One region of the Shewanella zhangzhouensis genome, then DNA from elsewhere that is predicted to be linked to it. Evidence: predicted binding sites of a transcription regulator. Region 1 holds the regulator's gene; each other region holds the start of a gene.
The links. Region 1 encodes NrdR, which represses ribonucleotide reductase genes. Its sites were predicted from a motif close to AAACACNANATNTNGTGTTT; they were not measured.
Positions count from the first base shown of each region.

Region 2: a site for NrdR is predicted at 1,047-1,066, ahead of nrdA (class 1a ribonucleoside-diphosphate reductase subunit alpha). Genes of this name have one in related genera too.
Region 3: a site for NrdR is predicted at 1,638-1,657, ahead of nrdD (anaerobic ribonucleoside-triphosphate reductase). Genes of this name have one in related genera too.

Region 1 is NZ_CP080414.1:1,270,409-1,273,675, reverse strand. It holds gene ribD (bifunctional diaminohydroxyphosphoribosylaminopyrimidine deaminase/5-amino-6-(5-phosphoribosylamino)uracil reductase RibD) at 1-1,088, opposite strand, end outside; gene nrdR (transcriptional regulator NrdR) at 1,142-1,591, opposite strand; gene glyA (serine hydroxymethyltransferase) at 1,696-2,949, opposite strand; gene ettA (energy-dependent translational throttle protein EttA) at 3,192-3,267, shown strand, end outside.
Region 2 is NZ_CP080414.1:2,157,154-2,160,420, reverse strand. It holds gene ubiG (bifunctional 2-polyprenyl-6-hydroxyphenol methylase/3-demethylubiquinol 3-O-methyltransferase UbiG) at 1-136, shown strand, start outside; gene K0H63_RS09290 (HAD family hydrolase) at 129-788, shown strand; gene nrdA (class 1a ribonucleoside-diphosphate reductase subunit alpha) at 1,204-3,267, shown strand, end outside.
Region 3 is NZ_CP080414.1:1,606,191-1,609,457, forward strand. It holds gene K0H63_RS06910 (hypothetical protein) at 204-377, shown strand; gene rssA (patatin-like phospholipase RssA) at 472-1,407, shown strand; gene nrdD (anaerobic ribonucleoside-triphosphate reductase) at 1,681-3,267, shown strand, end outside.

The DNA.
Region 1 (3,267 bases):
AGCTTAAGACCCGGCAACTCGGCCATGGTCTGATAATCAGGCAGCTGCAGCATATCGCGGCCATGGCTGCCAAGGAGCTTGGGTGCCTGATACAGCACCAGCTCATCACAAAGTCCTGCGGCGATAAAAGCGCCGGCGAGGGTACCGCCGGCTTCCACAAGCACCCGGTTGCAGTTTTCACCGAGGTGTTTAAGCAGCGCGGCAAGGTCAATACGGCCATCACCACCCGGCAGGGTCAAACAGGTGACAAAGTCCGGCAGTGAATGCAAAAAATGGGCATCGTAGGGCTCAGCGGATACCAGTAAAATCGGACCGGCAATACCAAAGAGTTTGGCATCGGCGCTCATGCGCCGCTGGCTGTCGAGCACTACCCGGATAGGTTGGATAAGCTCGGCTTCCGTCAGGCTTGCCGCCAGACTGCCAAGCTCACCATGGCGCACATTGAGGCTGGGGTCATCCAGCAGTACGGTATCAATGCCAGTAATCAGAGCGCAGGACATGGCGCGCAGCCTTTGCACGTCACGGCGCGCCTCGGGCCCGGTGATCCATTTGGACTCACCGCTGGAGAGCGCGGTTTTACCATCAAGGCTTGCCGCCACTTTTACGCTAACGAACGGGCAAGCGCGCTCCATTCGCGACAAAAAGCCCGGGTTCAGTGCCCGCGCTTCGGCTTCCATCAAGCCGTGGGCCACCTCGATACCGGCGTCCTGGAGCAGCTTAAGCCCCCTGCCCGCCACCTGCGGATTCGGGTCGGTCATGGCGACAACAACACGTCTTAAACCATTATCAATCAGCGCCTTGGCACAGGGCGGAGTGCGGCCATAATGGCTGCACGGCTCGAGGGTGACATAGGCTGTGGCGCCTTGGGCGCGGTCTCCGGCTTGTCTCAGTGCATGCACTTCGGCGTGGGGGCCACCGGCGCGGACATGCCAGCCTTCACCTACGATATCACCGGCGTCATTCACTATCACGCAGCCCACATTGGGATTGGGGCGGGTGGTGTACTGGCCACGTTTGGCCAGCATGATGGCGCGGGCCATCATGGCATGGTCATGTGGAGAAAACTGGCTGGTGACGGATGTGCTCATGGATGATTGCCGCGCTGCTGTCTTTTCTGAAACCCTGATTGTTGCTGATGTGCTTATTTCTGCAGTCTGGCGATGGCTTCACCAAACTCAGATACGTCTTCAAAGGCGCGGTAAACTGAGGCAAAGCGGATATAGGCCACTTTATCCAGCTCAATCAGGCTATCCATCATCAGGTTGCCAATCATCTCTGAGGGGATTTCCCGCTCGCCGGTGGCGCGCAGGGTCGACTTAATCTTGTTCATCGCCTGGTCAATCTGATCGATGGACACGGGGCGTTTTTCCACGGCTTTGAGCATGCCGCTGCGCAGCTTTTCATCATCGAATGGCTGACGGGTACCATCACGCTTAATCACCCTTGGCATCACCAGTTCAGCACCTTCAAAGGTGGTAAAACGCTCGTGGCATTCAGTGCACTCCCGCCGACGCCTGACCTGATGCCCTTCTCCCACCAGACGGGAGTCGATCACCTTGGTGTCGGTTGCGTTGCAAAATGGACAGTGCATGGGGCCTCCTGGCGTGCTGATTGAAGGGCAAAATGGAACCGCAATACAAATAAAAATGGCCGCTATTGCAGCGGCCATGAGTGTATCCTATTCAGGTTAAAAGGTTAACCGTAAACAGGGAAACGAGCACACAGTTCCAGTACCTGACCTTTCACGCGTGCAATCACGCTCTCATCTTTGGCATTGTCCAGTACATCACAGATCCAGTGAGTCAGCTCACGGGCTTCGGTTTCTTTGAAACCACGGCGGGTGATGGCTGGGGTACCGATACGGATACCGGAGGTGATGAAAGGAGAACGAGGATCGTTCGGCACTGAGTTTTTGTTCACTGTGATGTTGGCAGCGCCCAGAGCAGCGTCGGCTTCTTTACCTGTCAGGTCACGGCCAATAAGGTCAACCAGCATCAGGTGGTTGTCGGTACCGCCGGATACTATCTTATAACCGCGCTCGAGGAACACTTCCACCATGGCTTTGGCGTTGGTCACAACCTGCTGCTGGTACACCTTGAATTCAGGCTCCAGCGCTTCTTTGAAGGCTACCGCTTTACCGGCGATAACGTGCATCAATGGGCCGCCCTGACCACCTGGGAATACCGCTGAATTCAGCTTCTTGTACAGGTCTTCGTCATTGGCAGCAGACAGGATGATACCGCCACGTGGACCGGCCAGGGTCTTGTGAGTGGTAGAAGTCACAACGTGAGCGTGTGGAACCGGGTTTGGATACACACCGGCGGCCACGAGACCAGCCACGTGGGCCATGTCCACAAACAGGTAAGCGCCAATCTTGTCGGCGATTTCGCGCATGCGGGCCCAGTCAACGATGCCAGAGTAGGCAGAGAAACCGCCAATCATCATCTTTGGCTTGTGCTCAACGGCCAGACGCTCCATTTCGTCGTAGTCAATCTTGCCGGACTCATCAATGCCGTAAGGAATGATGTTGTACAGTTTGCCAGAGAAGTTTACCGGTGAGCCGTGGGTCAGGTGACCACCGTGGGCCAGGTTCATGCCCAGTACAGTGTCGCCTGGCTGCAGCAGGGTCATGTACACGGCGCTGTTGGCCTGTGAGCCGGAGTGTGGCTGGACGTTGGCGAAAGTGGCACCGAAGAGTTCTTTGGCGCGCTCGATGGCCAGGGTTTCCACGATGTCGACATACTCACAACCACCATAGTAACGCTTGCCAGGGTAACCTTCGGCGTACTTGTTGGTCAGCTGTGAACCCTGAGCCTGCATCACGCGGGGAGAGGTGTAGTTCTCAGAGGCAATCAGCTCGATATGCTCTTCCTGGCGAAGGGTTTCGTCTTCAATCGCCTTGAACAGCTCGGGATCATAGTCGGCAATATTCATGGTCTTCTTCAGCATTGGTCACTCCAGCTGGCAAATCTTATAGGTAGGGTTGCGCGGTATTCTACTCTGCAATTGATCACAATCCCAGCCGCAATATGATGAAAATCCCTCTCTGTGCCGATGACTGTGTTTCATCATCAAAACAACCCGTAACGGGATGGGATTTCACATCGCCATCTGGAGAATAGTGCCCCGACTTGGTAAACTTCGGCCAATTTTCAGCGCTTAATTCTATTTGTAAATCGCAGAGAGACGACATGGCTCAGTTTGTTTACAGCATGCTGCGGGTTGGCAAAATCGTGCCGCCCAAGAAGCAAATCCTTAAAGACATCT
Region 2 (3,267 bases), 890 kb from region 1:
CGCCATGGTCGACCAAACCGAACTTCTCTGTAAAGACGCCACCGGTGTGACCTACAACCCGATCACCGGCACTTTCCGCTATACCAACAGTGTTGAAGTCAATTACATGATTGCAACGGTAAAACCCCTTGAGTGAGCGTGTATCAGTGGGCGGAGTGTTGTTTGACCTTGATGGCACTCTGGTAGATACAGCGCCGGATTTGGTGGCGGCACTCAACCTTGCTCTGGATGACTTTGGGTTTTCCAAAGCGGAGCAGGACCGAATGCGCCCCATAGCATCCCACGGCAGCCTTGCCTTGGTAAAAGCCGCGCAGCCTGGTCTCGAAGATGCTGTAGCCACACAGGTACAGCAGGCGCTTTTAGCGCACTACGCTAAGGTGAGCGGCACTGAAGCCAAGCTGTTTCCCGGAATGACGCTGTTGCTTGACCATTTAAACAGTCGGCAAATTCCCTGGGGCATTGTCACCAATAAAGCCGCCCGATATGCAAGACCCTTATTGGACAGACTCGGTCTTGCTCAGCAATGCGCCACGCTTATCAGCGGCGATACTGTCACCCGGGGGAAACCCGATGCAGCCCCCATGTTACTTGGCGCATCACATCTGGGACGAAAAGCCGGACACCTCTTATATCTTGGGGATGCAAAACGCGACATGGAAGCGGCGCGCAATGCCGGCATGGTTTCAGTACTGGCTTCCTGGGGTTATCTGTCATCACTCGATGAAGCCGATGATTGGCCAATCGATATACATTTGAAGCAACCTCAGGATTTGATTGCTCACCTTTAAGGCGAGTTTGAAGCTCGTTACGCCGGCAGTGTGACTGTCAAGGGATCATGAATCGATCGCTTGCAAGATAAGCGATCGATTCGTTTCACTGACAGGGTCAAAAAAGTGTCATATTAACGACATGGCACACGGAAATTGAGCTGGGAAGTTAGTCGACACTAACGTTGGTTTTTTTCCTCAAGATATCCACAAGTTCTTCATCGAATTCTTACTTGCAAATGCCCTCTTACCTCACTATCTTGTATCTTAACTTTTAATAAGCACCATATCTTGTGTATTGGTAGCAATCAGACACACTAGAAGTGTCCACCCCGAAACGCTTGTTGTGCCAGTATAAAGCGCTGGTTCGGGGCGCATGGCACGATTGTTTACATGGATATGTAGGGCAATACCAATCTATAAAGGCCTATCTTCAATGAATAGCAACATGACAGTCACAAAACGCAGTGGCGAACGCGAGCAGATCGATCTCGACAAAATCCACCGCGTGGTTACCTGGGCAGCCAAGGGCTTAAAAAATGTTTCCGTTTCTGAAGTAGAACTGCGTTCACACCTGCAGTTTTTTGAAGGCATCCCTACCGAAGCCATCCACGAAACCATTATTAAAGCCGCTGCGGATCTGATCTCTCCCGAGTCTCCGGACTATCAGTTCCTGGCCGCCCGCTTGGCTGTGTTCCATCTTCGCAAAAAAGCATTCGGCCAGTTCGAGCCGCCAAAGCTGTATGACCATGTGGTCAAGCTGGTTGAGATGGGCAAGTACGACCGCCACATCCTCGAAGACTACACCAAAGAAGAGCTGGACGTTTTAGACAGCTACATCGACCACTGGCGTGATATGAACTTCTCATACGCCGCCGTGAAGCAGCTGGAAGGCAAATACCTGGTTCAAAACCGCGTCACCCACGAAGTGTACGAGAGCGCCCAGTTTCTCTACATCCTGGTTGCGGCCTGCCTGTTTGCCGGTTATCCAAAAGAGACCCGTCTGAAGTATGTAAAAGACTTCTATGATGCGGTATCTACCTTCAAGATTTCCCTGCCTACGCCGATTATGTCCGGCGTGCGCACCCCTACCCGTCAGTTCAGCTCTTGCGTACTGATTGAGTGCGGTGACAGCCTGGATTCTATCAACGCCACCGCGTCCTCCATCGTGAAGTACGTGAGCCAGCGCGCCGGTATCGGCGTGAATGCAGGCCGTATCCGTGCCCTGGGTAGCCCAATTCGTGGCGGTGAGGCCTTCCATACCGGCTGTCTGCCCTTCTACAAGTATTTCCAGACTGCGGTGAAGTCCTGCTCCCAGGGCGGTGTTCGCGGCGGCGCGGCGACGCTGTTCTACCCAATCTGGCACCTGGAAGTGGAGTCGCTGCTGGTACTGAAGAACAACCGCGGCGTGGAAGACAACCGTATCCGTCATCTGGACTATGGTGTGCAGCTGAACAAACTCATGTATCAGCGCCTGATCAAGGGTGAGAACATCACGCTGTTCAGTCCATCAGACGTGCCTGGTATGTACGATGCATTCTTTGAAGATCAGGACGAATTCGAGCGCCTGTATACCAAGTACGAGCAAGACACGAGTATCCGTAAGAAGTCGCTCAAGGCCGTTGAACTGTTTTCACTGATGATGCAGGAGCGTGCGTCTACCGGTCGTATCTATGTGCAGAACGTGGATCACTGCAACACCCACAGCCCATTTGACTCAAGCGTTGCGCCTATCCGCCAGTCAAACCTGTGTCTGGAAATTGCGCTGCCAACCAAACCACTGGACAGCGTCGATGATACCAATGGTGAAATTGCACTCTGTACGCTGTCGGCACTGAACCTGGGCGCCATCGATAACCTTGAAGAGCTGGAAGGTTTGTCAGACTTGGCGGTACGTGCCCTCGATAGCCTGCTGGACTATCAGGACTACCCCATCAAGGCAGCCAAGCTCGGTTCCATGAACCGTCGTACCCTGGGTATCGGTGTGATTAACTTTGCCAACTACCTGGCCAAGAACGGCAAAAAATACTCAGATGGCAGTGCCAACAACCTGACCCACAAGACCTTTGAAGCCATTCAGTTCAACCTGCTGAAAGCCTCGATGAATCTGGCCAAGGAAAAAGGTGCCTGCCCGGCGTTCCATGAGACCACTTACTCTCAGGGTATTCTGCCAATCGACACCTATAAGCGCGATCTGGACAAGATCTGCAATGAACCGCTGCATCTGGATTGGGAAGGACTGCGCGCCGATATCAAGCACTACGGCCTGCGTAACTCTACCCTGTCAGCGCTGATGCCATCAGAGACTTCGTCGCAGATCTCCAACGCCACCAATGGTATCGAGCCACCCCGTGGTCTGATTTCGGTGAAAGCCAGTAAAGACGGTCAGCTTAAGCAGGTTGTGCCTGACTTTGATGAACTGCGCAACGAATACGAGTTGCTGTGGCAAATGCCGTCCAACGACGGTTATCTGCAACTGGTTGGCATTATGCAGAAGTTT
Region 3 (3,267 bases), 340 kb from region 1:
TTATAGCGCCATCGGCGGCTTGGCGCCATGACAAGTGTGTTTCTGCCTGCTTAACGATGCGTTCCCTATCGAAGTCATGCGTCAATATCTGTGATAACCGTCAAAAATCCGTTAGTGGCGCTTTATTCAGCGAAATAATTGCCTTATGTTTGGGCAATTGAAAAATTAACACTCACAACGACCCTGCCGCCCCGGAGGCGCAAATGGATTTTTGGATTGCACTCGCCATCGTGATTTTTGGTTGGATGATCCCGGTGTTACACATCGGCTTATCTGACGTGGTGACTGCTCGCCAAAAGAGCTGGTGGATACTGGCAGTCACTGTGGGGTCCTGGTTTGGCTGGCTGGGTTACCTGTTCAAGGCCCGGCAACAATAGATTGTTTCCTTTCTTCCCAAGCGCTGGCACCTGCCGGCGCTTGTCGTTTATAGTCAGAGTCATTCTTGCCTTCATCTTTGCAAAGGAGTCGTAGATGAGCCAACCCCGTATTGGAATTGCCCTGGGCAGTGGTGCCGCTAAAGGTTGGGCCCACATTGGGGTATTCAATGCCCTCGATGAGCTGGGAATAAAACCCGAACGGGTCGCCGGGTGTTCTATTGGGGCCTTGGTTGGGGCAGCTTATGTTAACGGTCGCCTTAGCGACCTCGAAGCCTGGGTCAGAAGTTTTTCGAGCTGGGATGTGCTCGGACTGATGGACTTAAGCTGGCGCCGCGGCGGGCTTATTCGGGGCGAAAAGGTGTTTGATGTGATGCAAAGTCGCATCGGCAGTATGGACATTGAATCCATGTCCATGCCCTTTATTGCGGTGGCGACCGATTTGTACAGCGGCCAGGAGATCTGGTTTCGCCAGGGGGATTTGCGCCATGCGGTGAGGGCATCCTGCTCCATGCCCGGCATACTGCCGCCGGTACGTCAGGGGCACAGATGGCTGGTGGACGGCGCCGTGGTGAACCCTGTACCCGTGTCTGCCTGTCGTGCACTTGATGTGGATTTGGTGATAGCAGTCGATTTGGATGGACAGCGCCGCAGCCGTATTCAGGCGGTGCCGGTTGACCTTCGCAGTGAGGCCATCAGTCCTCAGGAAGAAACCCGAGCCCTTGCCGAGCAAGAGGGTGGCTTTATGGACCTCTTTGCCCGCGGCCGCGACTATATTGCCAGCCTGTCGGACAAATTTGCTCTTGGCACCCGGGACGATCCCGGCATGCTGGCGGTGATGAATCAGTCCATGGAGATAGTGCAGCAACGGCATAAGAGGGCGCGCCTGATGGGCGACCCGCCCGATGTGTGTTTGGTACCCAAGGTCGCCGATATAGGCACCATGGAGTTCCACCGCGCTGCCGAGGCCATCGATGCGGGCTACAGCGCAGTGATGGCCCAGGCCCATTTGCTGGAAGCCGCCCTCGGATAATCCCATTTTTTCTGCCTAAACGCCGCCACTCATTCGATGAGTCTGGCGGCTTTTTTATGCCTGCCTAATGGTGATTTTTCTTCCGGTCAAGGGGCTAAATCGTGAAAGAGTTACCTGCCACAGGTTTTCAAAAAGGGGAAATTTATCTTTTTCCCAAACATGATCCATATCAAGGTATCGGTCTGGTATTTATCGCCTAATACACTACATTTTGTATCTGGATAAAAAATAAGCTCAATATATAGTGATTGGGTAAACGGAGAGGACCTGTATATGCCAGTGGTTATCAAGCGGGATGGTTGCCGCGCAGCCTTTGATGAAACCCGGTTGCGGGATGCTGTTATTGCAGCCCAGGGCGCAGCCGGTGTCGAGGATAAAGACTATGCGGCCACGGTGGCGTCGGTGGTGGCAGCCGAGGTGGCACAGCGCGACGAAGTTGCTATCCACGAGCTGCAGGATGCGGTGGAAAACTGCCTGATGTCCGGTCCCTATAAAGAGGTTGCCCGTCACTATATAGAGTATCGCCACGACAGAGACGTGTGCCGTGAAGCGACCAGCCGACTGAATCTGGAAATTCGTTCGCTGGTGGAGCAAACCAATGCGGCGCTGCTACATGAAAACGCCAATAAAGATTCCAAGGTGATCCCGACCCAACGTGACTTGCTCGCCGGTATTGTGGCGCGGCACTACGCCAAGCGCCACATATTGCCCAAGGCGGTGGTGGCGGCCCATGAGGCGGGGGAGATCCACTATCACGATCTGGATTACTCGCCCTTTTTCCCCATGTTCAACTGCATGCTGATTGACCTTGCCGGCATGTTGACCAAGGGCTTTAAGATGGGCAACGCCGAAATCGAGACGCCCAAGTCCATTTCCACCGCTACAGCGGTTACTGCGCAGATCATCGCCCAGGTGGCCAGCCACATCTATGGCGGTACCACCATCAATCGCATCGATGAAGTGCTGTCGCCCTATGTGGCCAAGAGCTACGACAAACACTACCAAACTGCGCTGCATTGGGGCATTACCGATGCCGTGGCCTATGCCCGTGCCCTGACGGAAAAAGAGTGTCACGATGCCTTCCAGTCGCTGGAATACGAGGTGAACACCCTGCATACGGCCAACGGACAGACCCCCTTTGTTACCTTTGGCTTTGGTTTGGGCACTAGTTGGGAGTCGCGGCTTATTCAGCAGTCCATTCTCAAGGTGCGGATGGCGGGACTGGGTAAAAACCGCAAGACAGCGGTATTCCCCAAACTGGTATTTGCCATCCGTGATGGCATCAACCACAAAGCAGGCGACTGCAACTACGATATCAAGCGCTTGGCACTCAAGTGCGCCACCGAGCGCATGTATCCGGATATTCTCAACTACGAGCAAGTGGTACGGGTCACCGGATCATTCAAAACCCCCATGGGCTGTCGCAGCTTCCTCGGGGTGTATGAAAAAGACGGCGAAATGGAGCATGAAGGCCGAAATAACCTGGGTGTGGTCAGTCTTAACCTGCCACGTATCGCCATTGAAGCCGATGGCGATGAGAATCGCTTCTATGCCCTGCTCGGGGAGCGCTTGCAGGTGGCACGCCAGGCACTGGACAGCCGTATCGAACGTCTGAAAGGGGTTAAGGCCCGAGTCGCACCCATTTTGTATATGGAAGGGGCATGCGGCGTGCGCCTGCGTCCGGACGATGATATTGAGCCTATTTTCAAAAATGGCCGCGCGTCCATCTCCCTTGGATACATAGGTCTGCATGAAACCGTCAATGCCCTTTATGGCACGAAGGAGCATGTGTACGACTCAGAGCTGCTGCGGCAAAAGGCCGTTGCCATAGTAGCGCGCCTCAAGCAGGCCACCGAGCAG